Regions from separate parts of the Bacillus sp. M13(2017) genome, predicted to be linked through region 1. Evidence: riboswitches for the same ligand, from Rfam matches in the RefSeq annotation. Region 1 holds a riboswitch; the other holds the start of a gene.
What was found. Region 1 has a riboswitch for cyclic di-AMP ahead of CGQ22_RS27655 (SipW-dependent-type signal peptide-containing protein). Riboswitches for the same ligand answer to the same signal wherever they lie in the genome.
Positions count from the first base shown of each region.

Region 2: linked by a shared signal. The riboswitch ahead of CGQ22_RS15805 (APC family permease) and the one ahead of CGQ22_RS27655 (SipW-dependent-type signal peptide-containing protein) in region 1 are both predicted to bind cyclic di-AMP.

Region 1 covers NZ_KZ268518.1:12,028-28,863, forward strand. Annotated here, with positions in the region: gene thiG (thiazole synthase) at 1-393, shown strand, start outside; gene thiF (thiazole biosynthesis adenylyltransferase ThiF) at 386-1,405, shown strand; gene thiD (bifunctional hydroxymethylpyrimidine kinase/phosphomethylpyrimidine kinase) at 1,412-2,233, shown strand; cyclic di-AMP (ydaO/yuaA leader) riboswitch at 2,319-2,466, shown strand; gene CGQ22_RS27640 (hypothetical protein) at 2,560-2,946, shown strand; gene CGQ22_RS27645 (hypothetical protein) at 2,960-3,193, shown strand; cyclic di-AMP (ydaO/yuaA leader) riboswitch at 3,454-3,599, shown strand; gene CGQ22_RS27655 (SipW-dependent-type signal peptide-containing protein) at 3,700-3,804, shown strand; gene kdpF (K(+)-transporting ATPase subunit F) at 3,804-3,881, shown strand; gene kdpA (potassium-transporting ATPase subunit KdpA) at 3,901-5,568, shown strand; gene kdpB (potassium-transporting ATPase subunit KdpB) at 5,582-7,672, shown strand; gene kdpC (K(+)-transporting ATPase subunit C) at 7,689-8,270, shown strand; gene kdpDN (KdpD-like non-kinase potassium sensor) at 8,327-9,481, shown strand; gene CGQ22_RS27685 (MFS transporter) at 9,506-10,687, opposite strand; gene CGQ22_RS27690 (MarR family transcriptional regulator) at 10,828-11,289, shown strand; gene CGQ22_RS27695 (patatin-like phospholipase family protein) at 11,418-12,272, shown strand; gene CGQ22_RS27700 (hypothetical protein) at 12,399-12,602, shown strand; gene CGQ22_RS27705 (NCS2 family permease) at 12,700-14,001, opposite strand; gene CGQ22_RS27710 (SDR family oxidoreductase) at 14,203-15,069, shown strand; gene CGQ22_RS27715 (L,D-transpeptidase) at 15,136-15,897, shown strand; gene CGQ22_RS27720 (hypothetical protein) at 16,001-16,252, shown strand; gene CGQ22_RS27725 (carbohydrate kinase family protein) at 16,266-16,836, opposite strand, start outside.
Region 2 covers NZ_KZ268505.1:129,937-146,772, forward strand. Annotated here, with positions in the region: gene CGQ22_RS15740 (acetyl-CoA hydrolase/transferase family protein) at 1-1,332, shown strand, start outside; gene CGQ22_RS15745 (GNAT family N-acetyltransferase) at 1,543-1,986, shown strand; gene CGQ22_RS15750 (YunG family protein) at 2,014-2,373, shown strand; gene CGQ22_RS15755 (bifunctional S-methyl-5'-thioadenosine deaminase/S-adenosylhomocysteine deaminase) at 2,427-3,752, shown strand; gene CGQ22_RS15760 (peptide ABC transporter substrate-binding protein) at 3,906-5,534, shown strand; gene CGQ22_RS15765 (GNAT family N-acetyltransferase) at 5,586-6,116, opposite strand; gene CGQ22_RS15770 (response regulator transcription factor) at 6,259-6,957, shown strand; gene CGQ22_RS15775 (HAMP domain-containing sensor histidine kinase) at 6,923-8,023, shown strand; gene CGQ22_RS15780 (M23 family metallopeptidase) at 8,095-8,955, shown strand; gene CGQ22_RS15785 (Nramp family divalent metal transporter) at 9,015-10,310, opposite strand; gene trhO (oxygen-dependent tRNA uridine(34) hydroxylase TrhO) at 10,789-11,748, shown strand; gene CGQ22_RS15795 (hypothetical protein) at 11,990-13,465, opposite strand; gene panE (2-dehydropantoate 2-reductase) at 13,641-14,585, shown strand; gene CGQ22_RS32495 (hypothetical protein) at 14,649-14,777, opposite strand; cyclic di-AMP (ydaO/yuaA leader) riboswitch at 14,918-15,064, shown strand; gene CGQ22_RS15805 (APC family permease) at 15,209-16,836, shown strand, end outside.

The sequences.
Region 1 (16,836 bases):
GTACTTCCATATACATCTGATGATGTTGTATTAGCACGTAAATTACAAGAGCTTGGCGTGCATGCGATTATGCCAGGAGCATCACCAATCGGTTCAGGGCTTGGTATTGTAAATCCATTAAATTTGAGCTTCATTATTGAACAAGCGACAGTACCAGTTATCGTTGATGCCGGTATTGGTAGTCCAGCTGATGCGGCATTTGCAATGGAATTAGGAGCGGATGGTGTGTTATTAAATACGGCTGTGTCAGGAGCAAAAGATCCTATTAAAATGGCACAAGCAATGAAATTAAGTATTGAGGCAGGACGTTTAGGCTTTGAAGCAGGTCGTATTGCACGTAAGCGTTGTGCAACTGCAAGTAGTCCTTTAGAAGGAATGAGCGTAGTTGAATAATCGATATTCTCGCCAAGAACTATTTTCTCCAATTGGAGAAGAAGGACAGCAAAAGATAAGAGAAAAGCATGTGCTTATTATCGGTGCAGGTGCATTAGGTAGTGCAAATGCAGAGATGTTTGTAAGAGCAGGTGTTGGCAAGATAACAATTGTTGACCGTGATTATGTAGATTGGAGTAATTTACAAAGACAACAATTGTATGCAGAGAGCGACGTAAAGAATAATCTTCCAAAAGCTATAGCGGCTAAAAAACGTTTAGAAGAGATCAATAGTGATGTAACAATAGAAGCTCTCGTTCAAGATGTAACAGCTGAAGAGCTAGAAGAACTTGTTACAAATGTTGATGTAATTATTGATGCGACTGATAATTTTGAAACACGCTTTATTGTGAATGATATAGCACAAAAATATTCTATTCCATGGATTTACGGTGCATGTGTAGGTAGTTACGGTCTTTCTTACACAATCCTTCCTAGTAAAACACCATGTTTATCATGTTTATTACAGTCGATTCCGCTTGGCGGGGCAACATGTGATACAGCGGGTATTATATCACCTGCTGTATCTCTCGTCGTTTCTCATCAAGTAACAGAAGCTCTTAAACTGTTAGTAGAAGATTACGAATCACTGCGAGATGGACTTGTGTCATTTGATGTATGGAAGAATGAATATTCATGTATGAATGTGCAAAAGCTTCGTAAACACAATTGTCCTTCGTGCGGAGAGAATGCGATATACCCGTATTTAAATAAAGAAAACACATCGAAAACAGCAGTTTTATGCGGGAGAAATACAGTTCAAATTAGACCACCTCATAAAGAGGAAATAGATTTTGAAAGATATAAAGAGCTGCTGAATGATCGTGTGCAGGATTTAAATGTAAATCCATATTTATTATCATTTTCTGTGGAAGAAAAGAGATTAGTTGCTTTTAAAGATGGTCGTGTACTTGTACATGGAACGAAAGATATAAGCGAAGCAAAAACAATTTATCATCGCTATTTTGGATAGAAAAGGATGAGTGGGATGAAAATAAATAAAGCTTTAACAATTGCAGGATCTGATAGTGGCGGCGGTGCCGGCATTCAAGCAGATTTAAAAACATTCCAAGAGCTTGGTGTGTATGGAATGACGGCTATTACGGCAATTACTGCTCAAAACACGCTTGGCGTTCAAGGGGTATATCCAGTTTCGTTAGAAGGTATTACGGAACAGTTGAATTCAATTGGTACGGATTTAACACCAGATGCTGTGAAACTAGGAATGTTATTTAGCAGCGAAGTTATTCAAATTGTAGCAGAACATATTAATAAATTTGGCTGGAATAATATTGTACTAGATCCTGTTATGATTGCTAAGGGCGGTGCATCATTATTACAACAAGAAGCAGTGCAAGCATTAAAAGAATATTTATTACCAGTAGCAACTGTTATAACACCGAATGTCCCAGAAGCAGAAGTGTTAACTGGGATGGAGATTCATAATGTTGAAGATAGTAAGGAAGCTGCAAAAGTATTGCACGAATTAGGTGCTAAATATGTGCTTATGAAGGGCGGACATGCAGAATATCAAGGTAATGAAGTAATTGATTTCCTCTTTGATGGAGAAAAATTTATTGAGTTTAGAAGCGAGCGAATTCCTTCAAAGCAAACGCACGGAAGTGGGTGTACATTTGCTTCAGCGGTTACAGCAGGACTTGCGAAAGGATACTCAATTGAAGATGCTGTTCAAGAAGCAAAACGATTTATTAGTATAGCAATTGAAGAGCCATTGAATATTGGTAGTGGTCATGGACCGACGAATCATTTTGCATATAAAGTGAATAGAACGCGTGCATAGGTAAGTGAAAAGCCAGTTTTATAACTGGCTTTTTTTCTGTTTACTTTTTCAAAATACAGGAGTAATATATCAGCCAGAATACATTTTTTTGTAAACGCTGAGTCCAATTATATGGAGCGGAGGAACCAATTTGTGCAGTGTCACTCGGGGTGAATCTTTCAAGTTTGAAAGTAGGGCTACTCTCAAAGTCCGAATCCGACAGCTAACTTCGTAAGCGTCTTGAGAGAGGACGGTGCCATGATGGATACATCACTTCATAGATCTGATTAGTATAGGGGAATATCAATTTATGTTTGATTTCTTTTATACTAAGGAGGATGAGGTACATGGAACTAACACTTATTTGTGTTGGAGAAGAAAGTAAGGTAGATAGTTTAAGAGATCTAGTATCATTTCAACATGAGTTAATTATTTTTACAGCAAATGAAGAGATAGCGGCTGAAGTTAGGAATTGTGGGTTTGATTGGACTTATAGCTGCAGTAAGGAGCAGGACTTTACTAGTATTTTTGAGTGTATTAAGAAGGTGATTTTACTAGGGGATGAGCTTCCAATCGTTAGTTTTTTCACAGAACACATTCGCTTTTCTTTTCAAGCACCTATTACTGTTGTTACAAGGAATAAACGATATCCAGCGAGGCTCTATGAAACAATTGGAGCTAAGTTTGTCGTGTTTACAAATTGTGATAATATTTCTTTTTTATTTTTTGAATAGGGCGGGGGAAGAAATGATGAAGGTACTATTACTTGGAGATATAGCAAATCGTTGGGCAGTATCGGTAGAGCGAGTTCAAGAATTGGTTAAGATCGATCCCCTTTTTCCAGGGCCGTATATTATATTACCATCAAAAGATGCTTTGTATTTAGAGGTGGATATTACCGAGTATGAGCAGCTACATGCAGAATTGACACAAGTTTATATTCGTGGGAGAAATTTACGTGCATTTTTACGAGGAGAATAAAGGTTGAATAAAAAAGAGCGAATGCTGAGTGCAACAAGCTATGCACTTCATCTCATTCGCTCTTTTTATTTCATATTTAAAAGGTCATTTTTAAGAAAAGAGAAGAGAAATAAAGAAAATAGATGAAATAATAGTAATAATCTTCAATGTAAGCGTTTAAATGGATGTAAATATTATTATTTTCAGTAATTTAACCCTTTACAAGTGAAATATAGAGGAGTATATTTACTCTCATAAATCATTCATAAAATTTCCAAAAAAACCTAAAATCGCTGAGTTCCAGAAATGGAGCGGGGGAACCAATTTTGTGCATCGTCACTTGGGGTGAATCTTTCAGTTTTGAAAGTAGGGCTACTCTTTAGGCCCGAATCCGACAGCTAACCTCGTAAGCGTTTAGAGAGGAGGTTTACTTTTTGTTGTTCATTTTTTGAACACTGAGTAGAGCTCAGTGTTCTTTTTTAATATTCAAATGGTAAATTTTAACAAAAACAAAGCGAGGGATAGCTATGTTAGATGTTGTAATGGTCGGGATTTTTATTTTATTAGTTGCATCAATGGCAAGTCTTGCAAGTTGGTCAGATAAAGTTGTGAAAGAAGGAAAGCAATCATGATGATTGTCTTATCGGTTATTGTCGCAGCAATTACAGTGTATTTAGTGTATGCATTATTAAATCCAGAGAAGTTTTAATTAGGGGGAATCATTCATTATGATTTGGGTTGCAGTCATTATTACAATGCTCTTGTTTATTTTAGTAGCAAAGCCAATGGGAATTTATTTAGAAAAAGCTTTTCAAGGTAGCAAAATGCTAGATAAAGTATTCGGGCCTTTTGAAAAACTTATTTTTAAAATTACGGGTGTAAAAGAATACAATCAAACGTGGAAACAGTACGTATTATCATTAGTTTTACTCAACGGATTTATGATTGTTATTGTATATTTCATTTTCAGATTACAAGGTGTGTTGCCGCTAAATCCAGCGCATATTGAAGGGATGGAGCCTACGCTCGCTTTTAATACAGCGATTAGTTTTATGGCTGATACAAACTTACAGCATTATAGCGGTGAAAATGGTTTATCCTATTTATCACAATTAATCGGGATTACATTTTTAATGTTTGCGGCACCAGCAACGACATTGGCGCTCGTTATGGCTTTTATAAGAGGACTTGCTGGAAAAGAACTTGGTAACTTTTTCGTTGATTTTACGAGAGCGTTAACGAGAGTGTTTCTTCCTATCGCATTTATTGCGGCACTAGTTTTTGTCGCACTTGGCGTACCGCAAACGTTAGATGGAGCGGTTACAGCACAAACGATTGATGGGGCAAAACAAAGTATATTACGTGGACCTGTTGCATCATTCGTTTCCATTAAGGAACTTGGAAATAATGGCGGTGGATTTTTCGGAGCAAACTCTACGCATCCTTTTGAAAATCCAGGACAAATGAGTAATATTTTGCAAATGATGCTTATGATGTTATTACCAACAGCACTTCCATTTACGTACGGACGAATGGTAGGAAATAAAAAACAAGGTCGCATCCTTTTCGTTTCACTTTTTATGGTGTTTTTACTAGGATTTATAACAATTACGACATCTGAACTAAACGGGAATCCGGCATTAAATGGAATGGGTATCGAACATGTACAAGGAAGTACAGAAGGGAAAGAAGTACGATTTGGAACAGTATTTTCTTCACTATACGCAACGGTAACGACAGCTGCTGAAACAGGCGCCGTTAATACGATGCATGATACGTTAACACCAATTGGCGGTTTAGTTCCACTTGTAAATATGATGTTAAACACAGTATATGGCGGCGTTGGAGCAGGTTTTGTAAATATTATTATGTATGCAATTATTGCAGTGTTTATATCTGGGTTAATGGTTGGACGGACACCAGAGTTTTTAGGTAAAAAGATTGAAGGTAAGGAAATGAAATTAATTGCGGTCACGATTTTATTTCATCCATTGCTCATTTTAGGCTTTTCGGCATTAGCTCTTTCAACAAATTTAGGGACGGATGCTATTTCTCATTCCGGTTTCCACGGTTTAACGCAAGTTGTATATGAATATACATCGTCAGCTGCGAATAACGGATCTGGATTTGAAGGATTAGGAGATAATACACCGTTTTGGAATATTACGACTGGTTTAGTTATGTTTTTAGGACGTTACTTCAGTTTAATTACGATGCTAGCTGTGGCAGCTTCGTTGAAAGAAAAAACGGTAGTGCCAGAAACAGTCGGAACGTTCCGTACAGATAATAGTTTATTTGGTGGCATCTTCATCGGAACAATTGTAATTGTCGGTGCATTAACATTCTTCCCGATGTTAGTACTCGGACCAATTGCAGAATTTCTTACATTGAAGTAATGGAGGGTAAATGATGAGACCGGTAGTAGTAAAAGAAAAACAATTAAATGAGTCACAAATACATGCTGTAGAAGATGAAGTTAGACAAGCGAAAACGATGGATCGTGATATCGTAACACATGCGATGAAGCAATCCATTGCGAAATTGAATCCGAAAGTCATGATAAAGAATCCGATTATGTTCGTTGTGGAAATTGGATTTATCATTACGTTCATTTTATCTTTTCTTCCAAGTAGTTCTAGTAGTATACCAGGTTGGTTTAATATAACAGTTTCTCTCATTCTATTATTTACAGTTTTATTTGCGAATTTTGCAGAGGCATTAGCAGAAGGTCGTGGTAAAGCGCAAGCCGATTCTTTAAAGCAGTCGAAGAAAGATGTGTTTGCAAATGTTGTAAAAGAAAATGGAGACATTGTCCAAGTTTCAGCAACTGATCTTACAAAAGGTGACGTTGTTATCGTAAAACAAGGAGAAATGATTCCAAGTGATGGTGAAGTAATCAAAGGGTTAGCATCTGTAGATGAATCTGCAATTACAGGGGAATCAGCTCCTGTTATAAAAGAAGCAGGCGGTGATTTTTGTTCCGTAACAGGTGGAACGATGGTCGTAAGTGATGAAATTACAATTGTCATTACGAGTAATCCTGGTGAATCATTTATCGACAAAATGATTTCTTTAGTAGAAGGAGCTGCTCGTCAAAAAACGCCGAATGAGATTGCTTTAAATACAGTATTAACGAGCTTAACTCTTATTTTCTTGATCGTCGTTATGACGTTGCCGATTTTTACAAATTATTTAGGTTTTCAAATTGATACTGCTGTGCTAGTTGCATTATTAGTTTGTTTAATTCCAACGACAATTGGTGGGCTATTATCGGCAATTGGTATTGCTGGGATGGACCGGGTAACAAAATTTAACGTGTTAGCGATGTCAGGGAAAGCAGTAGAAGCTGCGGGCGATATTAATACAATTATTTTAGATAAAACAGGTACGATTACTTTTGGGAACCGAATGGCTCATACATTATTACCTGTAGGAAATGAAACGATTGAGCAAGTTGGAAAGTGGGCTGCTATTAGTTCTGTTTTAGATGAAACACCAGAAGGCCGATCTGTTATCGAGTATGTGCAGGGAAAATCTATATCATATAATAGAGAACTTGCAGAACAAGGTGAGTTTGTTCCGTTTAAAGCAGAAACGAGAATGAGTGGTGTTGATTTACAAGACGGAACGAAAGTGAGAAAAGGTGCTGTAGGTGCCGTTATTGAATGGGTTGAGTCACAAGGCGGAACAATTCCGAAAGATGTAAATCAAAAAGCAGACTTAATTTCAAAAGAGGGCGGAACACCACTTGTAGTTGCAGTAGATAATCGTATTTATGGCTTAATTTATTTAAAGGATACAGTAAAACCGGGTATGCGTGATCGTTTTGAACAGTTGCGCCAAATGGGGATTAAAACGGTTATGTGTACAGGTGATAATCCGTTAACAGCAGCAACGATTGCAAAAGAAGCAGGAGTAGATGAATTCGTTGCCGAGTGTAAACCAGAAGATAAGATTGCTGTTATTAAAGCAGAGCAAGATAAAGGGAAGCTTGTAGCGATGACAGGTGATGGTACAAATGATGCGCCGGCATTAGCACAGGCGGACGTTGGATTAGCGATGAATAGTGGTACGACAGCAGCGAAAGAAGCGGCGAACATGATTGATCTAGACTCGAATCCGACGAAAATTATTGAGGTTGTAGGAATCGGTAAGCAATTGTTAATGACGCGAGGTGCGTTAACGACGTTTAGTATTGCGAATGATATAGCGAAATATTTTGCAATCATTCCAGCAATGTTTACACTTGCGATTCCGCAAATGGAGGCATTGAACATTATGAAATTAACATCACCACTGTCAGCGATTTTATCAGCATTAATATTTAACGCTGTTATTATTCCATTACTCATTCCGTTAGCGATGAAAGGTATTGCATATAAACCGATGAGTTCTAATGCATTGCTTAGCCGAAACTTACTTATTTATGGGCTTGGCGGAGTTATCGTTCCGTTCATTGGAATTAAGGTAATTGATATGATTGTCGGCTTGTTTATATAAGGAAGAGGGGAAAAAGATGGAGAAGAAACAAAGTATACTATCACCAATTATCCGTATTACTTTTACATTTCTAGTGTTGTGTGGACTTGTATACCCACTTATTGTTACTGGTATTGCACAAGCAGTGATGAAGGATAATGCGGATGGAAGTCTAATATATAATGATAAAAATGAAGTGATTGGTTCTAAATTAATTGGTCAAAACTTCACGGATCCACGTTATTTTCAAGGGCGTGTTTCTAGTATTGAATATAAGGCTGAAGCATCTGGTTCAAATAACTATGCACCATCTAATCCAGATTTAGCAAAACGGGTAGAGAAAAGTATTGAAGAGTGGAAGAAACAAAATCCAACTGTTCCAGTTACAGAAGTGCCGATGGATTTAGTAACGAATTCAGGTTCAGGGCTAGATCCTGATATTAGTCCGAAGGGGGCGTCCGTACAGGTAGAGCGCATCTCGAAATTAACGAGAATCCCGAAAGAAACGCTGGATCAGTTGATTAAAGATCAAACAGAAGGTGCAGCACTTGGTTTATTTGGAGAAGATCGAGTGAACGTCTTAAAGCTAAATTTGGCATTACAGAAATTAATGAAATAGTAACAGTGCTACCTCAATCTAATGGATTGAGGTAGCGTTGTTTCGAATGAAAGGTAGTGTTTATTTTGTATGCAGATGATTATGAACCGAAGTTTCAAAGGCGAACGCCAGAGGAATATTTAGAATATATTCGTCAGCAAAATCGCGGAAAGTTAAAGCTATATGTAGGAGCAGCTCCAGGCGTAGGAAAAAGTTATAAAATGCTCTATGATGCTAGAGAGATGAAAAAGGATGGTACGGATATTGTAATTGGTTTAATTGAAACGCACGGGAGAAAAGAGACAGAAGACGCAATTGCTGATTTAGAACAAGTTTCTTTAAAAGAAATAGATTATAAAGGGAAAGTGTTTTATGAACTCGATGTGGAAGGAATTATAAAACGGGCACCGCAAGTCGTTGTTGTGGATGAACTTGCGCATAGTAATGTTCCTGGTTCTAAACATAAGAAACGTTATATGGATGTGCAGGAATTGTTAGAGGCTGGTATATCGGTATTATCAGCTTTTAATATTCAACATTTAGAAAGTGTTCATGATATTGTAGCTCAAATTACGAATGTAAAAGTAAGAGAACGAATTCCAGATTTTATTTTACAAAAAGCAAATGAAATTCAGCTCGTTGATGCAACGCCTGAGGTATTAAGGAAGAGACTAATAGACGGAAAGATATATAAAGAAGAAAAAATTCAGCAAAGCTTACAAAACTTCTTTACACTTAATAATTTAGGAGCACTTAGGGAATTATCACTTCGAGAAGTTGCCGATGATATGGACGAGAAAATTAGCCAAACAGTAATAGAACCAATTGGCGTAAAAGAAAAAATTCTCGTTTGTGTACAATACAGTTCAACAGCGGAGAAATTAATAAGACGGGGATGGCGCATGGCTGATCGGTTAAATGCTGAATTGTACGTATTAAACGTTGAGAGGGAAAATATAGATTCTATTTCAGCTGGAAAAAAGCAGACGATTGAAGAGTGGAAGTTGCTAACGAATCAATTTGATGCAAGCTTTGTATTAGAAGAAGCAAAAGGAAGAAAGCCAGCAGATGTTATTATTGAAGTGGCAAAAAGATTACAGGTGACGCAAATTTTACTTGGACAATCGGCAAGAACAAGGTGGGAAGAAATACGAAAAGGCTCTATTGTAAATGAAATTATGAGACAAACAAAATTTATTGATATTCATATTGTTGCGGATCAAAGAGGGTAAAATAGAGCTGACCTTTTTGGGGCCCTATTTTACTTTTTGTACAGCATGAAAGCGTAGCATTTTCATTGCATATAAGATTACAAGTAAAAACATAATTGCGCCTAGGAAGAAAATCCAAAAGTATTTTTGGTTAAATAAAAGAAATCCACCTATAAGTGGCCCTGTACCCATACCAAGATAGCGGATGAAGTTGTACATACCGATAGCTGTTGCGCGTTCTTGTACAAATTCTTCTGTTAATAAAGTAGTATGAGTTGGCATAGAAAGTCCCATACTAAAACCGTACAAAGATGTAACGATAATGATGAACGTGATATTGATGCTATATGTGAAAGAGAATAAAGTGACACATATAATATTGAAGAAACTTGTAATGAATAAAGCTTGCTTTGTTGTGAGGCGTTTTTGCAAAAACTTGTAGCAATAACTTCCTAGCATAATAGAAAGAGACATCGGTACAAACATAAGACCAATTTCACTTGCAGTTAAGTGAAATGAATTTGTTAAAATGCTCGGTAAAAAAACGAGGAAGCAAAAGTAAATACAAAATTGAATGAAGCCAATAAGAGTAATAGAAAATCCAGTTTTATTTTTTAAGATAAACCAGTAATTCTTTTTTGCTTGCGGTTGTTTACTTACAGTTGGTTTTGTTTCTGGAAGTAGTGAAATATTTATCGTTAATAAGAGAATGCCAAGTATAGATAAAAAGAGAAATACGGATACGTGGCCATTTATACTGCCTAGATAACCACCAATGAGAGGGCCGATCGCAGGTGCAAGAGCAAGTAACATTTGATACAGGCTCATTGCTTCTCCTCGTTCTTTTCCTTCAAATAAATCGCCGATAATCGTTGCTGCTACTACAGGTATAGCTGCTATTCCTATAGCTTGAACAGCTCTGAAAAATAGAAATACATATATGTTCGCTGAAAAAGCACATCCGATTGAACCAATTGTACTAATGATCAAACTAGGGATAAGGACAGATTTTCTCCCTCTTGTATCAATCAAAGGTCCATATATGAGCTGCATAATCGCAAGAACGAATGTGAAAAGGGAAACTGTTACATTTACAAGATAAAGAGAAGTGTGAAAAGAACCTTGAATCATGGGCAAGATAGGCGTGTAAATATTTTGAGCGAAGGAACCGAGTAAGGCACTCATACAGACGACATATAAAATGAAATGTATTTTGGATTTTTTCATTATGTTAACCTCCTTGTCATTTAGTTTCCTTGGAAACTAAATTTATTTTAACATGATTTTCTCACTTGTAAATATGAAAAAATGATTTTAAAATGGTATATAGTTAATTTGTTTCTTTAGAAACTCAGGAGGCGAACGGATTGGATTATGCAACGAAACAAATGGAAATACTTTCGGACATTCGTACACTTTTGCATAAAAAAGAAGAACATTTGAAAGGGCAAAATGAGAAATTTCTTCGTGAGACAGGTATAAGTGGTATGTCTTTATCTGAGTTACATGTGATCGAGTGTATCGGGAAAAATGGTTTGATGAATGTAACTGCTATTACGACAGAAATGGGAATGACGAAGGGTGCAATCTCTAAAATTTGTACAAAGTTGTTTCAAAAGAAATTCGTTGAGAAGATGCAAATGTTAGATAATCAAAAAGAAATCTTCTTCCGTTTAACGGAAAGCGGAAATGAAATATATAAAGCTCATGATAAATTACATAAACAAGCTGAAGAAAAGTGGCTGTTATTTTTAGATAGATATACGAAAGAAGAGCAAGATTTTATTCAAAGATTTATAAAGGATGTCTCCAACCATTTGGAAATATAATTGGAAGAAAAAACTCCTTTTTCTCAAGTCTTTTGAATATAATTTCTGAAAGAACTCATATATAATAGAAAAAGATACTTAACATGGTGAATAATTAAAGAGTCAATATATATAGAGGAGAGAGTAACATGCTTGAAAATACGGGGTTAGTATTAGAAGGCGGCGGTATGCGTGGTGTGTACACGGGCGGGATATTAGAATACTTTATGGAACAAGATTTATATTTTCCATATGTAATCGGTGTATCAGCTGGTGCTTGTCATGCAGCGTCGTATCTTTCCAGACAAAGAAATAGAAATAAAACAGTAAATATTGATTATGCATCACACCCAAAATACTTATCGTATAAAAATTTATGGAGAAAACGCCAGTTATTCGATATGGAGTTCATTTTTCATGAGATTCCAGAAAAGCATGTTCCGTTTGATTTTGAAACATACTTTAATAGCCAAGAGCGTTTCCTTGTAGGAACGACAGATTGTGAAACAGGACAGTCTGTTTATTTTGAAAAAGAAGGAACGAATGATGATGCACTAAATTTATTACAAGCATCTAGTTCATTGCCTTTCATTGCACCTGTAGTAAATTACCGTGGTAAGCAATTATTAGATGGCGGGATTTCGGATCCAATTCCAGTTCGTAAAGCACAGGAAGATGGTTTTAAAAAATCAGTCGTTATTTTAACGAGAAATCATGGTTACGCGAAGAAAAAATCAAAGTTTGGATGGGTTGCAGCGAAAGCTTATAAAAAATATCCGAACCTTGTTAACACGATGCTGAATCGTTATGAAGTGTATAATGAAACACTTCACTACATTGAAAAAGAAGAACAAGCTGGGAATTTATTTGTTATTCGTCCAGAAGTGCCGCTTCAAGTAGATCGTATGGAAAAAGATACAGCAAAACTACAAAATCTATATGAGCAAGGCTATGAAGATGCAAAGAGACAGTTTGCAGATTTGCAGGCGTTTTTGCAAAAATAATAATTAGGCTGTGGAGATGGAGTTCTCTGCAGTCTTTTTATTATTGGTTTCAATACCGAATATTGGTTATACACGTTTTTAGATTATGGTATAATATGGATAAAAGTATGTGAAGAGGTGATACATATGGAAAATGTATATAAAGGACTTAGACATACTGGATTTATTATGATGTTTATTTTTGGTAGCGTATTTTTACTTCGCTGGTTTATTCATGATGAAATGTTATTAGATCAACTTATTAGTTTTAGTGTGGGCATAGTAATGGTTATTTCATCAGTTTTCATTCAAAAGTGCAGTAAAGAATTAAAGGTAGAAGAGAAGTATTAAAAGGTTATAACCTTCTTCATATTTTGGAGGTGCCTTTATAGTTTGAATGATTGTTGTAAAAGAAAAGTAGAGCATCGGATTTCGATGCTCTACTTTTTTAATGTGGTAAGAATATTAATTGATAAGCAAACAAAATTCCAAATACATATACAAGTGGGTGAACAGCACGGAATTTACCTTTTGCTACTTTCATAAGTGGGTATGAAATAAATCCAAGTGCGATACCTGTTGCGATACTTGATGTAAGTGGCATGCTTAATATTACTAAGAATGCTGGGAATGCTTCATCAAATGCGTCCCAATCGATGTGACGAACTGAACCCATCATAAGACTACCAACGATAATTAATGATGGGGCAGTAATAGCTGATACACCAGAAACGGCACTTACTAATGGTCCAAAGAATGCTGCTAGTGCGAATAGAACAGCTACTGTAACAGTTGTTAAACCAGTACGACCACCAGCTGCAACGCCAGCAGAAGATTCAATGTAAGCTGTTGATGGTGTTGTTCCGAACATAGAACCGATTGTTGCCGAGAATGAGTCAGATAGAAGAGCTCGTCCAGATTTTGGAAGTTTCCCATCTTTCATAAATCCACCTTGTTGAGCTACCCCAAGTAATGTACCTGTTGTATCGAACAATGTAACAAGGAAGAATGAAAATACAACGCCGTACAATCCGTAGTTAATTACATCAGATACAGCAGTAATTGGATTTGAAACGATAATTCCTTCTGGTAATCCAGGCATTGATGTAACACCATTTGAGAATGTTAATTGTCCTGTGAAGAAAGCGATAATACCAGTTAATAGCATGCCGATAAATAGTGCGCCATTTACATTTAAAGACATAAGGATAATAGTAATTCCAAGTCCAGCTAATGCTAGTAGAACTGGAGCAGAGTGAAGATCACCAAGTCCAACTAAGTTTGCATCATTTTTTGTAACGATACCTGTTAAACGTAAACCGATAAAGGCGATAAATAGCCCGATACCAGCAGTAATTGCATGTTTTAAGTTTTCAGGAATTGCTTCCATTAATTTTGTACGGAAAGATGTAAATGATAGCAAAATTAAAATCATACCTGCTACGAATACAGCAGAGAATGCAATTGCGAAAGTCATGCCTTCATGTGCTTTTACAACAGAGTAAGAGAAGTAAGCATTTAATCCCATACCTGGCGCGATTGCGATTGGTAAGTTTGTAAAGATTGCCATAAATAATGTTCCGACAACAGCAGCAATAATTGTTGCTGTAAATGCTTGTTCAAATGGAACACCTGCATCCCCAAGGATGACAGGGTTTACGACAATGATATATGCCATTGTTAAGAAGGTAATAATACCTGCCATAATTTCAGTTTTAATAGAAGTTTTATGTTTTGAAAGGTTAAACATATAAACATCCTTTCTGTTTACGAATAATTTTCACAACAGTTATATATAATATTCGTTTTTTAACTATTTTGCAATAGTTTTGCATAAAAAGTTTACAACAATTCATATTTTGTGTCTTAAATTCGAATATTAATCGTAATATGATGTGCGAATTCCAGTTTTTATTATGCACATTATAAGAAAAAGGAGTTGAAAGAAGCTATGCCACAGCAAAAAAACTTTGTAACAATGCCGGCGCAACATCAAAATAAACAGCCTGGCATTGAATCATTAATGAATCCTCTACCGCAGTTTGAAGATCCCAATTATAAAGGAAGCGAAAAGTTAAAAGGAAAGAATGTATTAATTACAGGTGGAGATAGCGGAATTGGACGAGCTGTTTCCATCGCTTTTGCGAAAGAGGGAGCAAATATTGCGATTGCGTATTTAGATGAGGAGGGGGATGCTAATGAGACGAAGCAATATGTTGAGAAAGAAGGTGTAAAGTGTGTATTGTTGCCGGGTGATTTAAGTGATGAACAGCATTGTAAAGATGTTGTTCAAGAGACCGTCCAGCAGTTAGGTAGTTTACAGGTTTTGGTAAATAATGTCGCGCAGCAATATCCGCAGCAAGGCTTAGAGTATATTACAGCAGAACAGCTAGAGAAGACTTTTCGTATTAATATTTTTTCTTATTTTCACGTTGCGAAAGCCGCGCTTTCTCATTTAAAGCAAGGTGATGTCATTATAAATACAGCGTCTATCGTTGCATACGAAGGAAATGAAACTTTAATTGATTATTCCGCAACGAAAGGGGCAATCGTAGCTTTTACAAGGTCACTTTCCCAATCGTTAGTGCAAAAAGGGATTCGTGTAAATGGTGTTGCGCCAGGACCAATTTGGACACCACTTATTCCATCAAGCTTTGATGAGAAAAAAGTATCACAGTTTGGGAGCAATGTTCCGATGCAAAGACCTGGTCAACCATATGAATTAGCGCCAGCATATGTATATTTAGCGTCTAGTGATTCATCCTATGTTAGCGGACAAATGATACATGTAAATGGGGGAGTTATTGTAAATGGATAGTTTTCATTTATAAGAGCAAAGTAATGTTAATTCCACTTATTATAGTGAGCACTAGGGGGGATATAGCTGAAAAAGTCATGTTTCGTCATACTATTATTTTTCATCCTACCGGTTAGTGCTTTTGCTAATACAGATCATTTAATATTAGTAAATCTTACGACAAACCAGTTGTCTTTTTTTGAAAATGGAAATTACACAAAAACATTTCCAGTAACGACTGGAAGAGAGCGTACACCTACGCCTGAAGGTAACTTTTGTATTATAACTAAATTTAAAAATAAAGAATACCATCGAAAAAAAATACCTGGGGGTGCACCGAATAACCCTCTCGGTACGAGGTGGCTGGGACTAGATAAGAATGAATATGCGATTCACGGGACAAATCGGGAATGGACGATTGGAAGTAGGGAATCAAATGGTTGTATTCGCATGCATGACAGGGATATACAATGGTTATATGACCGAGTACAATTACAAACAAAAGTAATCATTTCTCGTTTTCATACGAGTCCCGAATATGAAGCGAATAAGCTTGGTTATCGCGTTGTGAGCTGGAATGGTCGAAAAATAGAAGAAGAACAAATTGGAGTACTTACGCTAGTAGACCGCGCGGATATATATTGGCAAGAACCAAATGGACAGTTAACGAAAGTGAAAACGGTATTGCCAAATGAAAGATATCCAGTGTACTCAAAACGAAAAGATGGAATATATTATATAGGAAACAATTCGTATATTATAGATGAAACAGGAGAGAAAATTCGTTACGAGCAAATTCCTTCTTCGATTTTAAGTAATATATATAAACGGAAATACAATGTTCCGTAATGGCTACCGTATTATAGACGGTAGCTTATTTATACTTGGAGTTTAACTGCAACTATTGTATTTTGCTGAATATAATACAGTACAGATAGGGGGCGGTTATATTATGAAAAGTGAATTTGCGTTTAAAGTTTTCTTAGTAACGACCTGTTTATTTATCGTGTATTTATATGCGTTTCTCGTCTTTTCTTTTTATGTTCCATATGTTGATTTAATATTGTTCTTCGGATTTATTTGGGCGTTTGTGAAAGCAAGGGAAGGAGAGAAGAGTATATATCGGCGCATTACCCTATGCGGGACGGCCGTTCTCGTTATTTTGTACTTTTTTATTATGCATGATTTTTGGAGAGGAATGTAAAAAAAGCATACGATTAATCGTATGCTTTTATATCTGTTAATGATGGAAGAGAGGCAATTGCACCGTAATTTGTACATGTGATAGCGCCTACTTTATTTGCAAAGGAGATAAACGCTGTTAAGTCTTTGAAATGATACGAAAGTGTATGTTCACTTTGGGCAATCTGATATAACATTGCTCCAACGAAAGCATCACCAGCACCAGTTGTATCGACTTGTTGAATGGAAATAGAAGAGACAATGGTTTGACCTTCATTTGTCGCAAGAAGGGTACCGTCTTTTCCAAGTGTAATAGCTACTACTTTTGCGCCATAATTTAATAATTTGAGTGCAGCTTGTTGTAAATCACTTTCTTTAGAGAGCATAGTAGCTTCCTCTTGACTTACTTTTACGAAGTGTGCATGTTTTATAAAGGTTAGACAATCTTGAGAGAATTGTTCTGTATTTGTAATGAGTGCACTTCGATAATTTGGATCAAAAGAAATAAAATGGCCGTTATCTTTCGCATATTGTAACAACTGGAAATACGTTTCTTTTAATGGGCTTGATAGTAAAGCTGTCGCTGAACCGAAATGTATTAAATCA
Region 2 (16,836 bases), on a different contig from region 1:
AAAGTAAATGTTTATACTGGGGCTTCTTTAGGCTCGGATGTAGACAAATTATTTGCTGAGGCAGGAATTTTAGGGAAAAGATTACCTTTCCAAGCTGACGCGACGATGCGAAAAGGAATTAATAACGGAGACTTTTTATTTGTGGATCAACACTTGTCTCATACAGCAGAGTTACTCCGCGCTGACGTTCTGGATATAGATTTCGCTATTTTGGAAGCGGTTGCGATTACAGAGGACGGAATGATTATTCCAACCACTTCAATTGGAAATTCCTTAGCGTTTTCCTTAAATGCTAAGTTTATTATTATTGAAATGAATATGGCTCAATCCGCGCAATTAGAGGGGCTACATGATCTATATGAACCAGGTAAACAAGGGGAGAGGCTTCCAATTCCGCTTGTGAAAACAGATGACCGAATTGGAACAATCGGTATTCCAATTGATCCTGAAAAAGTAAAGGGGATTGTGTTTACGAATCAATTGGATTCGCCATCGACAATTGTTCCTCCGGATGAAGAAACGGTTATTATGGCACAGCATTTAATAGAATTCCTTCGAGAAGAAGTCAAAGTAGGCCGATTAACAAATCGTTTAGCGCCGTTACAATCAGGAATTGGTTCAGTTGCTAACGCCGTATTGCACGGAGTGTTAGATTCAGAATTTGAAGATTTAGAAGTATATTCCGAGGTTTTACAAGATGCAGTTTTTGATCTTATGGATGCTGGAAAAGTCAATTTTGCTTCTTGTTGTTCTATCACGCTTTCTGAAGAGAAAATGCAACAAGTATTTTCTAACTTTGAAAAATATCGTGACAAATTAATGATGCGTCCACAAGAGATTTCCAATCATCCTGAAATCATTCGTCGCCTTGGATTAATCTCAATTAATACGGCTTTAGAATTAGATATATACGGAAATGTTAACTCTACTCACGTTTTAGGTACAAAAATGATGAATGGTATTGGTGGTTCTGGTGATTTTGCGAGAAATGCACGCCTAGCTATCTTTGTTACGAAATCGATTGCAAAAGGTGGTAACATTTCAAGTATCGTTCCTTTCGTTTCGCATGTAGACCATACTGAACATGATGTAGATGTTATTGTCACTGAACAGGGGTATGCCGACTTAAGGGGACTTGCGCCAAGAGAAAGAGTGGAACTTATTATTGAGAATTGCGCACATCCAATGTATCGTGATCAACTACGTGCTTATTACGAAGAAGCAAAAACAAGAGGTGGACAAACTCCTCATATTTTAGAAAAAGCTTTTTCTTGGCATACGAATTATGCTAAAAATGGAACAATGCTTGAAGCGGTAGTAGAAACTGCATAGAAATATAAGAATGATTCTTAGAATAATATGCTATAAAGATTGAAAGAAAAGAACGCCAATTTTCAGGAATGGCGTTTTTTTCTTTTAAAAAATTATTATCTATTATGAAGAATTATAAAAGTAATCTCTTATTTACGGAAATAAGAGGTTTTTTAAATTAATTTTCGAATCATTTTATAGTGTATATATCGAAGGTGAGGAGAAAGAATCATGAAGATAAGAAAAGCGTTATTAAGTGAAGCAAATGAATTAAGTGAATTCGCACTACAATCAAAAGAAACGTGGGATTATAGTGAAGAATTCATACTTGCTTGTAAGGAAGATTTAACAATTACAGAAGAATACATAAAAAATAATTTTGTATATGTTTTAGAAAACGATAATGCGAAGATTGGTTTTTTCTCATTTTTACGTAATGATAAAGCTCTCGATTTCTTGTACATTCATCCTGATTACAAAGGAAAAGGTTACGGGAAAATACTTTGGGAGTATGTAATAGAAAAAGCCAATGAACTAGGATTAAAAAGTTTTACGATTGATAGTGATCCGAATGCAAAAGGATATTACTTGAAAATGGGAGCACAGTTAATAGGAGAGACGCCATCAACTGTCTTTAAGGATCGTTTACTACCTCTTTTGAAATATGATGTGTAAAACTATTAATAGTAGGGGAAGATTAGAATGGATGATGTAAAGGAAAAAAGAATATATGAAGCACTAATAAAATCGTGGTCGATTGAAACAAGTTCAAAGTGGACAATTGAAAATCCAGCAAAGGGACAGTGTGGTGTAACGGCTCTAGTCGTTCAAGATATATACGGAGGGAAAATTAAAAAGACAAAAATAGGGGGTGTGTGGCATTTTTATAACTTTATAGATGGGCAGAGGTTTGATTTTACAGAGTCTCAATTCAATGAAAACCTGAATTACTTGGGTGTGGAATCAAATCGGGAAGAAGCATTTGCAGATACAAATGAAAAGCAATATAGCATTTTGAAGGGAAAAATAACGAAAGAATTAAAATTATCTTTTGACTCTTAATCTTTAATAAGTTACTATAATGGTGGTAACTTATTAAAGGGAACTTCATAGAGTTGAAAGGGGAAATACTTTTGAAAACAACTTATGTAAACGCTACAATTGTAACGATGAATGAACAAAACGAAGTGATAGAAAATGGATATATCATTGTAGAAAATGATCAAATTATAGATGTAAAGAGCGGAGAATTCGTTAATGATTTTGAAGTAGATGAAGTAATTGACATGAAAGGAAAGTGGGTTTTACCAGGGCTTGTAAATACACATACACACGTTGTAATGAGTCTCTTAAGAGGTATTGGAGATGATATGTTATTACAGCCATGGCTTGAGACGAGAATTTGGCCACTGGAAAGTCAATTTACTCCCCAAATTGCGGTCGCTAGTACGGAATTAGGATTACTTGAGATGGTGAAAAGTGGTACAACATCATTCTCTGACATGTTTAATCCAATTGGAGTAGATCAAGACGCAATTATGGAAACGGTATCAAGGAGCGGGATGCGAGCTGCTGTTTCAAGGACTTTATTTAGCTTCGGAACGAAAGACGATGAAAAGAAAGCGATTGAAGAAGCTGAGAAATATGTGAAGCGTTACTATAACGAAAGTGGCATGTTAACTACGATGGTTGCACCACATAGTCCATATACATGTAGTACAGAATTGTTAGAAGAGTGCGCACGGATTGCAGTAGAGAATCAAACGATGGTTCATATCCACCTTTCTGAAACAGAGCGTGAAGTACGTGATATTGAAGCGCAATATGGAAAACGTCCAGTAGAATATGCAGCAAGTTGTGGATTGTTTAAACGCCCAACAGTTATTGCACACGGTGTAGTATTAAATGAAAATGAACGTGCTTTTTTAGCAGAACATGACGTTCGAGTAGCTCATAACCCGAATAGTAATTTAAAACTAGGTTCTGGTATAGCAAATGTAAAAGCGATGCTAGAAGCAGGAATGAAAGTAGGAATTGCAACAGATAGTGTGGCATCTAACAACAATTTAGATATGTTTGAAGAAATGCGTATAGCAACATTATTACAAAAAGGTATTCATCAAGATGCAACAGCGTTACCAGTTGAAACGGCTCTTACACTTGCGACTAAAGGAGCTGCTGAAGTAATCGGCATGAAACAAACAGGATCACTTGAGGTTGGAAAGTGTGCCGATTTTATTACGATTGACCCATCTAATAAGCCGCATTTACAACCAGCAGATGAAGTGTTATCGCATCTTGTATATGCTGCCAGTGGAAAAGATATTAGCGATGTCATTATTAATGGAAACCGTGTCGTTTGGAATGGCGAATGTAAAACGTTAGATGAAGAGCGTATTATATTTGAAGCAAGTCGTTATAAACGAGGTTTGCAAAGATAGATAATTATGTGGCAGTTGAAAAAAGCTATCCTTTAAAAGGATAGCTTTTTTCTTGAACGAATAAATATTCAAAAGAATGTCGCATCTTTCTGGTAGTATTTCTGCTATAATATATTACGCTTTATAATATTTTATATTTAAGGAGAACAACTCATGAAGCGAAAAAAGAGCCATTTAATGGTAATGGCACTTGTTACATCTTTATTGTTAACAGCTTGTAATAATAAAGGGAATAAAAGTGATACAGAGGTTAAAAAACAAGTGTTAAATGTAACAGTATCAGAAGAAATTCCTTCTCTGGACACTGCTAAAACAATGGATGGTACATCATCACACGTTATGCAGAATATATTTGAAGGGTTATATGTATTAAATGATCAAGATCAGCCTATTCCAGCAGTCGCAAGATCGTTTAAAAGAAGTGAAGATGGTAAGAAATATACATTTGACTTGCGTAAAGATGCAAAATGGTCAAATGGGGATAATGTAACAGCAAATGATTTTATATTTGCATGGAAACGTGCAATTAATCCTGAAACAGCATCTCAATATGCATACATGCTCTTTTATGTGAAAAATGCGAAAGAGATTAATAAGGGAACAATTCCTCTTGATGCACTTGGGGTTAAAGCAATAAATAATTATACGTTAGAAGTTGAACTCGAACAGCCGGTTCCATATTTTTTACAGCTGTTAGCACTACCTATATACTTACCACAGCATGAATCATTTTTGAAAGAACAAGGAAACAATTATGCATTGGAACCTAGTAATCTCATATATAACGGTCCATTTGTATTAGAAAAATGGAAGCATGAACAAGAGTTTCAATTAAAGAAGAATGCTACATATTGGGATCAAAAGAAAGTGAAATTAGACGAAATAAACTTTCATATCGTAAAGGATACAATGACAGCTGTAAATTTATATGAAGCCGGAGATTTGGATCGAGTACCTATTAATTCGCAAATTGTAGACAAGTATAGAGGGAATAAGGAATTACATATGTCGAGTGATCCTGGAATTGCCATGCTTCGTTTTAATGAAAAAAATACCGCGTTAGCAAATAAAAAGGTGCGTCAATCTATTTCATTAGCGTTAAATAAAGATGATTTCGTTGCTCACTTTATTAATAACGGAGCAAAACCTGCAAGTGGACTTGTACCAGTTGGTCATGTAAATGAAGTGACTGGTAAAGATTTTAGAAAAGAAAACGGAGATCTTTCTTCATATGATTTGCAAAATGCGCAAAAGATTTGGAAAGAAGCGAAAAAAGAGCTTGAAGTAGAGCAAGTAAACCTCGAGTTTTTAACGTTTGAACAAGATAATGCAAAACGGATGGCAGAATATATAAAAGGTGATTTAGAAAAGAATTTGCAAGGAATCGCGATACAAATTAAACAACAGCCATTTAAGCAAAAATTACAGTTAGAACAAGCAGGTGATTACGATATAACTATGGCAAACTGGGGACCTGACTATAAAGACCCAATTAGTTATTTAGAGTTATTTACGACAGGGAATCCGAATAATAAAATGAATTATTCTAATGTTCATTACGATGAATTAATAAAGAAAGCGAAAACGGATTTTGTACTAGATACGGAAAACCGATGGGAAGCGTTGCGAGAAGCCGAGCAGGTATTATTAGAAGATGCTGCGGTAGCGCCGCTTTATCATATTGGCTCAGCATATGTACAAAAGGATTATGTAAAAGGAATTGAAAAGCATCAATTTGGTGGTATTTATACTTATAAGAATGCTTATATTGCTAATGAATAAATATAAAAAACCTTACTTTTTAAAAGTAAGGTTTTTTACACATGAATTCTATTAAACCGATTTTAATAAAGCGTAAAAATTCGTATCATATGGGACATCATCTTGATACATATAATTTTTTAGAACGCCTTCTTTTTCAAAGCCTAATTTTAATAGTACTTTATTGGAAGCTTCATTTTCAAGAAATACAATTGCTCCAATCCGCTTTAAATGAATCGTATGGAAACCGTATGATATAACCTCAGAAACAGCTTCAGTCGCATATCCTTTTCCCCAGTGTTCAGGCAAAAAGGCATAACTTATATTGGCTCGTTTATGCTCAGAAGACCAATCATGAAAACCAATGGTACCGATGAGTTCTTTCGTGTCTTTTAATTCGATTCCCCATTTTATACCGCTTCTTGCATTGTAACTCAGCTTAAAGTTATGAATAATTTGTCTCACTTGATCAAGATCCTGTAATGGTTTTTGGCCATAATAACGCAGTACGTCAGTATTAGAAAAGCATTGTAGTATACTCGGTGCATCTTCTTCTTTAAGTTCTCGTAAAATGAGTCGGTCGGTTTTCAATATAGGAAACATGCTTTCACTCCATTTCTTCTGAAACTAGAATGTGTTTTTATTATATAATCTAGTCTGAAAATAAAGATTATTCAAGTGAGAAGTACGGTTTTAATTTATGATAAAATTGATTGTGGAATATATTTCAAAAAGAGGTTTGTATATGGAGAAAAATCCAATTTTAATTGTAGATGATGATCAAGATATTGTTCGATTTGTGAACGTAAATTTAATGCAAGAAGGTTTTAAAGTTTTTAGTGCTCATAATGGAGAAGAGGCTTTAGAAATAATAAATAATAACAGAATTCAACTTGCTATTTTGGATATTATGATGCCACAAATGGATGGAATAGAATTGTGTAGAAGGATTAGAGAGAAACATAGTTTACCAATTATGTTTTTAAGCGCAAAATCATCGGACGTAGATAAGGTAATAGGATTTAGTACTGGAGCAGATGATTATATTGTGAAGCCGTTCAGTACAATTGAATTTATAGCGAGAGTGAAAGCTCAATTAAGAAGGTATACATATTTCAATCAAAATGCTGCCCAAGAAATAGAAAAGAAAATAAACATTAGAGGTTTAGAAATAGATGAAGTGTCTAGAACTGTAATGTTATATGGAGAAACAATCAATCTTACGAGAACTGAATATGATATTTTGTACTTAATGACCGCTGTAAAGAATCGTGTATTTACTATTGAAGAAATATATGAGAGCGTTTGGAAAGAAAGGGCCTATGAAAGTAATAATACAGTAATGGTTCATATTGCAAGATTAAGAAATAAAATTGAAGAGAATCCAAAAGAACCGAAGTTTATACAAAATGTTTGGGGAGTCGGATATAAAATTGAAGATTAGATCTTTACAGGGTATTAGGGCGAAATTTTTTTTAGCTTTCATATGTAGCATCTTGTTAGCGACTGTAAGTATAATAGTGCTTCAAATTTTAGTTGGAAATATATATAGTCATGTTAATGCGTTAGAAGAAAAATATTCATTTTTATACTTTATAGTTTTTTTGATTTTTACTACGACATACTTTGCATGTATGACAAAAACAATGATGAAAAGATTGTCTGAAATTAATAAGAACGTGAAGGAAATAAGTAATGGTAATTTTGAAGTACATATACCTATTTCAAAAAATGACGAGATTGGTGAATTAGCGACGAATGTAAATAGAATGGTCAAAAGTTTAAAAGAGTCTATCGAGAATGAAAAAAAATCACAGGAAATGAAAAATGAAATGATTAGTAATATTTCTCATGATTTACGAACGCCAGTAACATCTTTAATCGGTTATGCGGACCTGTTAGGAAATAAACTCCATTCGAATGGAGAAGAATGTGAACAGTATGTAAGTATATTAAAGCGAAAAAGTTATGAATTAAAACATCAAGTAGATGATTTATTAGAATACTGTCAAATAAATTATAGAGAGATTGAATTACATAAAGATGAAGTAGATATGAAAGCATTAATTGAACAAATCATGATTGGCTTTGTACCACAATTAGATGATGCTAATATGAGCTTTTATATTAAAAGTGATGAAGTGCTGTATGTAGAAGTTGATGTGGCACTTATAGTGAGACTATTTGAAAATATAATAGGTAATAGTATTATGTATGGAAAAGATGGAAAGGAAATTGCAATTGGAATTTCCAATAAAACAATGAATGTTGAAGTAGAAATTAAAAATTTTGGACAATGTATTCCGGAAGAGGACCTTCCTTACGTTTTTGAGAAATTTTATCGTAGTGAAAAATCACGTAGTTCTTATACTGGTGGGAAAGGAATGGGGCTTGCAATTTCAAAAAGTATAGCCGAGCTCCATCAAGGGGATCTAACTGTACGTAGTAACGATAAAGAAACAGTTTTCACTGTGAAATTACCGCAGTATAAAAAAGTAAGAAAGTCGTAAGTATTTCTTTTATATGTCGTAATTTTTACTTTGTATCATTGAAAAAAAGGATATGAGAGTAGGGATGCGACATGTGGAAGAAATTTTTATTAGTGATTATAGTTTCTTTTTTAATTATAAGTTGGATCTTAGTTTATGTAGCTAAAGGCGTTATATCAGTCATTTTTTGGTGGAGTATACAAGCCTTTAGCATAGTATCACTCTTTATTTTAATAGGATCAGTTTTACTATTTGTGTGGAAAGGGATTTTCAGAAAGCGAATAGATAGAGCGCTACTCTTCATCGTTCTTTTCTCTATAATTGGAGCTTGGCCTTTAGGGTGGTTTGCTAACATAGGAGGACTTGCTTATCCAGCAGATGTACATTCTATGAATCCTAAAGCAGTAGTTCGCTTTCCTTTGAATGAACGAGCATTAGTGGGATGGGGTGGTGATCGATTAGAAACGAACTATCATGTTATAAAACCAAATGAACGCTGGGCATATGATGTTCTTATTCCACCTGCTGAAGTGAAAAGTAGTAAGTTAGAGGATTATGGAATATATGGAGCGGAAGTAATGGCACCAGCTTCTGGAACAGTTGTATCTATCAATAATGATGAAAAAGATGTAGTTCCAGGAGAGGATGATTTTCAGTCAATGGCGGGTAATCATATTTATTTACGACTAGATGAATCAGGGACATTTATGGTTCTGGCCCATTTAAAGAAAGGATCAATTAAAGTGAGGGAAGGACAACATGTAAATGAAGGAGAGGTTCTTGCTCAAGTCGGTAACTCAGGAAGTTCAAGTGAGCCGCATTTACATATTCATCATCAAAGGCAAGATCCGTCCAAGGTAAGTATGTTTTTTGCGGAAGGATTGCCACTTTACTTTCGAACTGAAAATGGTATCATGATGCCGGAAAGAGGGACATACATAAGTGGTAACTAGAAGAAAATCATTTCATCCAAAAAGGGTATTCCAAATTAAAATTGGAATACCCTTTTTCATTACCCTACAAAAGTTTGATACAGTAAGAAAATATTTAAAATGATAACAAGTATAGCAATTATCCATGCGATAAATGTTGTTATGCGGTGGTTAACGAGTGCACCCATTATCTTTTTATTACTTGTAAACATAATAAGTGGTACTAATGCAAATGCAATACCGAATGATAAGACGACTTGGCTCATAACGAGAGCGTAAGTTGGATTTACACCTAAAGCGATAATAACTAATGGTGGAATCATTGTAATAAATCGGCGTAAATATAACGGAATATGCATTCGAATGAAACCTTGCATAATAATATCACCCGACATTGTACCGACAGAAGAGCTAGATAGTCCTGCTGATAAAAGTCCAATCCCAAATAATGCAGCCGATACAGGACCTACTAAATTGGTAAATTGAGTGTAAGCAACATCTAAATCTTCAACGTGCAAGCCGTTTTTAAAGAATAGAGCAGCTGCTACAATTAACATACTTGCATTAATTGCTCCAGCAATAACCATTGCAATAATAATATCGATAAACTCGAAGCGGAAAATCTTTTTCTTTTGTTCATCATTTGTTCCGACTACGCGCCGCTGCGTTAAGGCGGAATGTAAATAGATTGCATGCGGCATAACTGTCGCACCTAAAATCCCTGCTGCAAGTAATATACTATCTACACCTTGGAATCTTGGAATAAATAGTCCTGAAAGAAGGGGACTTAATTCTGGTTTTGCATAAAAAACTTGAATTCCAAAAGCGATTACTACAATGAAAATCATTCCTGTAATAATAGCTTCTAGTGGACGAAATCCTCTACGTTGAAACTCAAGAATAATAAATGATCCGGCTGCAGTAATTAAAGCGGCAGGTAGCATCGGGATTCCAAATAGTAAGTAAAGCCCCAAAGCAGCTCCAATAAATTCCGCTAAATCTGTAGCCATAATAACTAGTTCACCTTGTATCCATAAACCGATAGACACAGGCTTTGGAAAGTTTTCACGAGCTATTTCGGGTAAATTGTTTCCTGTAGCAATTCCTAATTTAGCTGATAAAGTTTGGATTAATACAGCCATTAAGTTAGAAGCGAGTATAACCCATAATAGTAAATATCCATATTGTGAACCAGCTGCGATATTTGTAGCAAAGTTGCCAGGGTCAATATAAGCAACGGATGCGATAAAAGCGGGTCCTAAAAATGGTAACAGTCTTTTCCAACCTTTTGTTTCTCCACTTAAAGCTAAGTGAGCTGATTGTACAGTTGTACTTTCAGAAGGGAGATGTTCATCTTTTGTTATATCTTTATTCATAGTAGTTTTCCCCTTTAAAATGTTAACTTGATGAAATTATTGTATGTATTCTTACTCATTATTTCAATACATTTAAATATGTTATGTGATAATTTCATTTGAACACGAAAGTTTCCTTAATGCAAATTATATGCCTTTATGCAATGGATGGTGTGATAATGTAAAATAAATTGGGAGTTTATGGTGTGATGACGTAGGGAAACATAATAAATTAAAGGGTCAATTTTGAAATTTATGTGAACATAAAGCCGATAATCCAGCATATTAATTGATGGAATTGCATTTGTATGATATATAATATATTGGGATTACAACATAACCATAGTGTTTTGATGTGTAATCTTGTTTTTTATTTTTGTTAACTGATAGAAAATAGTATAAAGAAAAGAAAATGGGATTCATTTTCTTATTATATATGTTTTGATATGAACGTTAACTTATACATGATTTTAAAAATTAGATAGGTGGTAGAAATACATTGGCAACTACAAAACCATACAGAGTATTACTATATTACATGTACACAACAATTGAAAACCCAGAAGAATTCGCGGCAGAGCATTTAGCATTTTGTAATTCACTTGAATTAAAAGGAAGAATTCTTGTAGCAAAAGAAGGTATTAACGGAACTTGTTCTGGAACTGTAGAACAAACAGAGAAATACATGGAAGCAATGAACAATGATCCACGTTTTGACGGTATCGTATTTAAAATAGATGAAGCTGATGGTCATGCATTCAAGAAAATGCACGTGCGTCCTCGTCCAGAGTTAGTTACACTTCGTCTAGAAGATGACATTAACCCACACGAAATAACTGGGAAGTATTTAGAGCCAAAAGATTTTTATGAAGCAATGAAACAAGAAGATACAGTTATCATTGATGCACGAAATGATTATGAGTTTGATTTAGGCCACTTCAAAGGTGCGATTAAACCTGATATCGAATCATTCCGTGAATTACCAGATTGGATTCGTGAAAATAAAGAAGTACTTGAAGGTAAAAAGATTTTAACTTATTGTACAGGCGGAATTCGTTGTGAGAAGTTTTCTGGCTGGTTAGTTCGTGAAGGCTATGAAGATGTAAGTCAGCTTCACGGCGGAATTGTAACGTACGGAAAAGATCCAGAGGTACAAGGTGAGCTTTGGGATGGACAATGTTACGTGTTCGATGAGCGTATCGCTGTACCTGTAAACCAAAAAGAACATGTTATCGTTGGTAAAGACCACTTTACAGGTGAACCTTGTGAGCGCTATGTAAACTGTTCAAATCCAGAATGTAATAAGAAAATTTTATGTTCTGAAGAAAACGAAGCGAAATATTTACGTGCATGTTCTCATGAATGTCGTGTAAGTCCACGTAACCGCTACGTAATACAACATGAATTAACGGAAGAGCAAGTAGCTGCTGCATTAGAGCAAATCGAAGCAGGGAAGTAAGAGGAAAAAGGCTAATCTAAATTTTATTTTGGATTAGCCTTTTTCATATTCGATTCTTTTTTGTCGTTTTTTGTCGGTAAGTCGATATGTTTAAATAATCGCTGATATATTTTGATTTGCGTCGATATAATTTGAAAATCGCTGATATATTTCGAGTTGCGCCGATATAATTTGAAAATCGCTGATAAAAATTTCACTTACTGAATTGTACTACGTATTTGTAGTTTAAAAATAATCTTCTTTACTTCTTATCGTCTTTCTCTCTCACAGCAGAAAGTACAGTTTGTTTTACCCAAGCTTTTCTTCGTTTATGTTGTAGACCCCATTGGTATAAACTTTGGGATCCTAAAATAAGTGAAATGACAATACCGCTAATCGCAATTAATAGAGCGAAAAATTCAAGAGGTGACGATATTTTGTTTGAATCGGTGTTTCTTAAAAGGTCAATCATAGTAAACCCTAACATTTGGCCCACTACAGAGTAGAGCGTTAAAATTAATAATAAAAGGCTATCTTTTTTAGAGGCGACGTTTTCTTGATATTTAAACAAACTATCAAGATTTTGTTTCGCGTTCGAGTATAGAACCTCAATATTAAAAAGTTTTCTTAAGCGGAAGAAAATATCTTCACTCTGTGATTGGGATACTAATTCTAAAGAAAAATAATTAGCAGTGAACGAATTGATCGAATAAATTAATTTCTCTATTTCATTAGTATCTTGTTCAATATTTAGCTCAGCATAGGCGTTTGCCATTTTTAATAAAACAATTTTATGGAATAGATTTAATAATAAAGCGTAATAAAATTCCCCATACATTTGACTAGCAAGTTTAGCAATTTCGCGTTCTCCTTCATTTGTTACACATGTAAAAATGTGTTCTTCCATTATGAAATAACGATTTGGAGCCCACCTCTGGTAAGCGTGTTTTTTTAAATAGTCATGAATGTAAGGAAGGTTATTTGCACTCACATATGGCTTACCATCACTTGTTAATCCGGAAAGACTAGAAGTACGATAAACATCCACTTCATTAAGTTCCATACCTTCTTTTAGTGACAATAAAGTTTGAACGTACATTCTTTGGTCTTCAAAGAATGGGAAGGTTTGAAAGTATGAACTTCTTAATCTCTTCTTTTCAAAGAAATCAGTTACGCCATGAAATAAATAACCAAAAATGAATTTTTCAACTTGGGAATACTTTTTTCCGTTACATTCAATACAAATAGTCTCATTTGTATCATTTTTAGTTTCAAGTACACGGAAGCGGGCAGCGAATTCGATTGCTTCAGATAAAGTCATGTTTGGAGCAGTGTTTACTTCTGTTCGAATTGTTAAGAAGCCAAGTTCATAAGGACAAAGTGTTACATCAATAGAGTGTATATTAAATTGGATTGAAGTAAGGTTTGTTGTTAAATGTCCAGTTAAGTTAAGGTCCTTTGAATAACGTTGCAAGCCCTTTTGATGCTCTGAGTGAGGAAAGAGAATTTTATTGGTAAATGAAAGATAGTATGCTTCCATATTTTGATGTGAAACTTTAAACTCCCCATAATATGTATTTTCATCATCGAGATGATCGAGCCGAAAAGGACGAAAATCGTTTTTTTGTAAGAAAGGGAACATCTCTTGTTCATATCCAGCTTTAAACGAAAACGGGAATATAAATTGAAATATAGCTGTTGCTACATCTTTTTCCTCAATTGCTTGTATTGCCTCCATCTACATTGTTTCCTTTCCATATATGCTATAGAAACAACATGCCCAAATTTATTTGAAAATAACCACTGTTTTACACTCGATTGAGAGTGAAAATTCTGCTTATTTAGCAGAGGACATGTATAATGTTATGTATACTAAAAGTTATAAAATTGTATTTTGAAGAGGGGGATGCTGTATGCGGATTTTAGTATTAGGCGCTGGTGGAGTCGGAGGATTTTTTGGTGGCAGATTAGTCGAAAAGGGAGAAGATGTTACATTTCTTGTTCGTAATAAACGAAAAAAACAATTAGAGGAAAGAGGACTTGTAATCCGAAGTGTTAACGGGGATTTTTCCTTTCAACCGAAATTAATAACGAAGGAAGAGAGAACTTCTCCATTTGATGTCATTTTATTTTCAACAAAAGCGTATCACTTAAACGAGGCAATTCAAGATTTGAAGCCGTTTGTTGGCGAAGGTACTGTAATCATTCCATTGTTAAATGGTATCGCTCATTTATCACTATTACAAAAAGAATTCGGCGAAGAAAAAGTAATTGGCGGTTTATGCTTTATCGAGACGACGTTAAACGATCAAGGAGAAATTGTACAAACTAGCGCTGCCAACAGACTTGTGTTTGGAGAAATTAAGTCTCAAAATTCAGAGAGAGTAAAGCATATTTCTAAAGCATTTGCAGGTACGAAATCTAGTTTTGTTTTAAGTGAAAATATTACGCAAGATATGTGGCATAAATATTTATTTATTACTGTAATGTCCGGTGTGACAACGTTAATGCGTGCACCAATTGGACCAATTCGTGAAAGTGAAGGCGGCCGTGATTTTATCCGTAATGTGTTTGAGGAATCTGTACAAATCATGAGAGTATTAGGAGCTCCAATAAAGGTTAATATTGCCCAGGAACATATGAAAACGATTGATAAAATTTCGTATGATATGAAGTCATCGATGCAACGTGATATGGAGAAGGGTTCGTTTATTGAAGGGAAGCACTTGCAAGGATATTTACTGGATGTAGCAGAGCAATTTTCTATAACGGCACCATTATTAAGCACTATATATCAAAATTTAAAGGTGTATGAAGAGATGACCTTTAACAGATCTGTAATAGAATTAGATGTATGAAAAAATAAAAAAGATAGCAATATATAAGTGTATTGCTATCTTTTTTATTTTTTTTATGACAAATTATTTATTTCTTTTCGTTCTATCTGTCAAATTTATTTCCTGTTCACGTTTACCATATAACTGATTAATTTCATTTGCTACTGCATCTAAATATGAATCGGAAAAAATAGGCTTCTTTTCTTTAGACATATGGGTCTCCTTTGCGAATTTTTTAGTATTCATTATGTATATTTCTCAGTGGATTATGCACAATCATTTTAATTTTTTTCTTATTAAAAATTTTTGTTTACTTTTTGAAAATAAAGGAGTATTATAATCCACAGTTTCAATTTTCTAAATCGCTGAAACCGCATGGTACGGGGGACCCGTTTTTACGGATTAGTACATAATCCGATGGGGTGAATCCTTGAAAAAGGTAGGGCTACTCATAGGCCCGAATCCGACAGCTAACCTCGTAAGCGTTATATTGAGAAGGAAGGTGGAGCTTGTGCGACAAAAAAAATAATGTCTACAAGTCTATTTCGCTATGGCTTGTAGACATTTTTTGTTTTCTGAAGAAATAGTTTACTGGCTGTAACAAGCAGAAAAGTTCGTACAAAATTATTGGAGAGTGGACAGCATTGGTTTCATCTATTAAAAGATTTTTAATTGGAAGACCGTTAAAATCAACAGAGCTTGGAGAACAAAAGCTTAATAAAACGAAAGCTTTAGCTATTTTATCTTCTGACGCATTGTCATCAGTTGCTTACGGTCCAGAGCAAATTTTAATTGCTTTAGCAGGTGTTGGAGCGATCGCTTATTGGTATTCCATTCCGATCGCTGTTGGGGTATTAGTACTATTGACAGCCCTTATTTTATCATATCGTCAAATTATTTTTGCTTATCCGCATGGCGGGGGAGCGTATGTTGTATCAAAAGAAAATTTAGGAATGAATCCAGGCTTAATTGCTGGAGGATCTTTATTAGTTGACTATATTTTAACTGTTGCGGTAAGTGTGTCCGCTGGTACAGATGCAATTACGTCTGCGTTTCCTAGCTTACATGCACACAATGTAATTATTGCGGTTATATTTGTTATATTAATTACAATATTAAACTTAAGAGGAGTAACGGAATCAGCTTCCGTTTTAGCATATCCTGTTTATTTATTCGTTTTAGCACTATTTATATTAATTGGTGTAGGCATATATAATATTTTAACTGGTCATGTTTCACCCACTTTACATGCGCCGATTGGTACACCAGTTGCAGGAATTAGTTTGTTTTTATTACTAAGAGCATTTGCATCAGGTAGTTCGGCTTTAACAGGTGTTGAAGCAATTTCAAATGCAATTCCGAACTTTAAAGATCCTGCGCCAAACAATGCTGCAAAAACATTGCTTGCAATGGGTGCATTACTTGCTGTGTTATTTTCAGGAATTGTATTTTTAGCTTATTATTACGGAGTGACTCCGAGTAAAGAAGTAACAGTTGTTTCTCAAATTGCTGAACAAACATTTGGACGTAATTTCATGTACTATTTCATACAAGGTACAACAGCTTTAATATTAATTCTTGCTGCTAATACAGGTTATTCTGCATTTCCTTTATTAGCGGTTAACCTTGCAAAAGATAAATTCATACCGAGAATGTTTACGATTAGAGGAGACCGCCTAGGTTACTCAAACGGTATTATTATACTTGGAGTTGCTTCGATTATTTTAATTGTAGCTTTCCAAGGACAAACAGAACATTTAATTCCACTATATGCAGTAGGTGTATTTATTCCATTTACACTTTCTCAAACAGGGATGGTATTAAAATGGCTTCGCGAAAAGCCTGAAGGATGGGCTTTAAGATTAACGGTTAATTTAATTGGTGCAGTTATTAGTTTTATCGTAATGAGCATGTTCTTTTTAACTAAATTTGCACAAGTTTGGTCGATTCTTATTTTCTTACCAGTTATTATCTTCTTATTCCATCGAATTAAGAAGCATTATGATGCAGTGGGTGATCAATTAAGTTTAAAAACTTGCGAGCCTCTTATTCCAATTGAGGGGAATGTAATTGTCGTTCCTGTAGCAGGTATGACGCATGTAGTAGAAAATTCATTGAACTATGCGAAATCGCTTTCGGCAGATCAAGTTATCGCAGTATATGTTGCTTTTGACAGAGAAGAGGAAAAGAAATTTGAGGAGAAATGGAAGAAGTGGCAACCTGAAGTAAGGCTTGTTACATTACATTCTCATTATAGAAGTATTATTCAGCC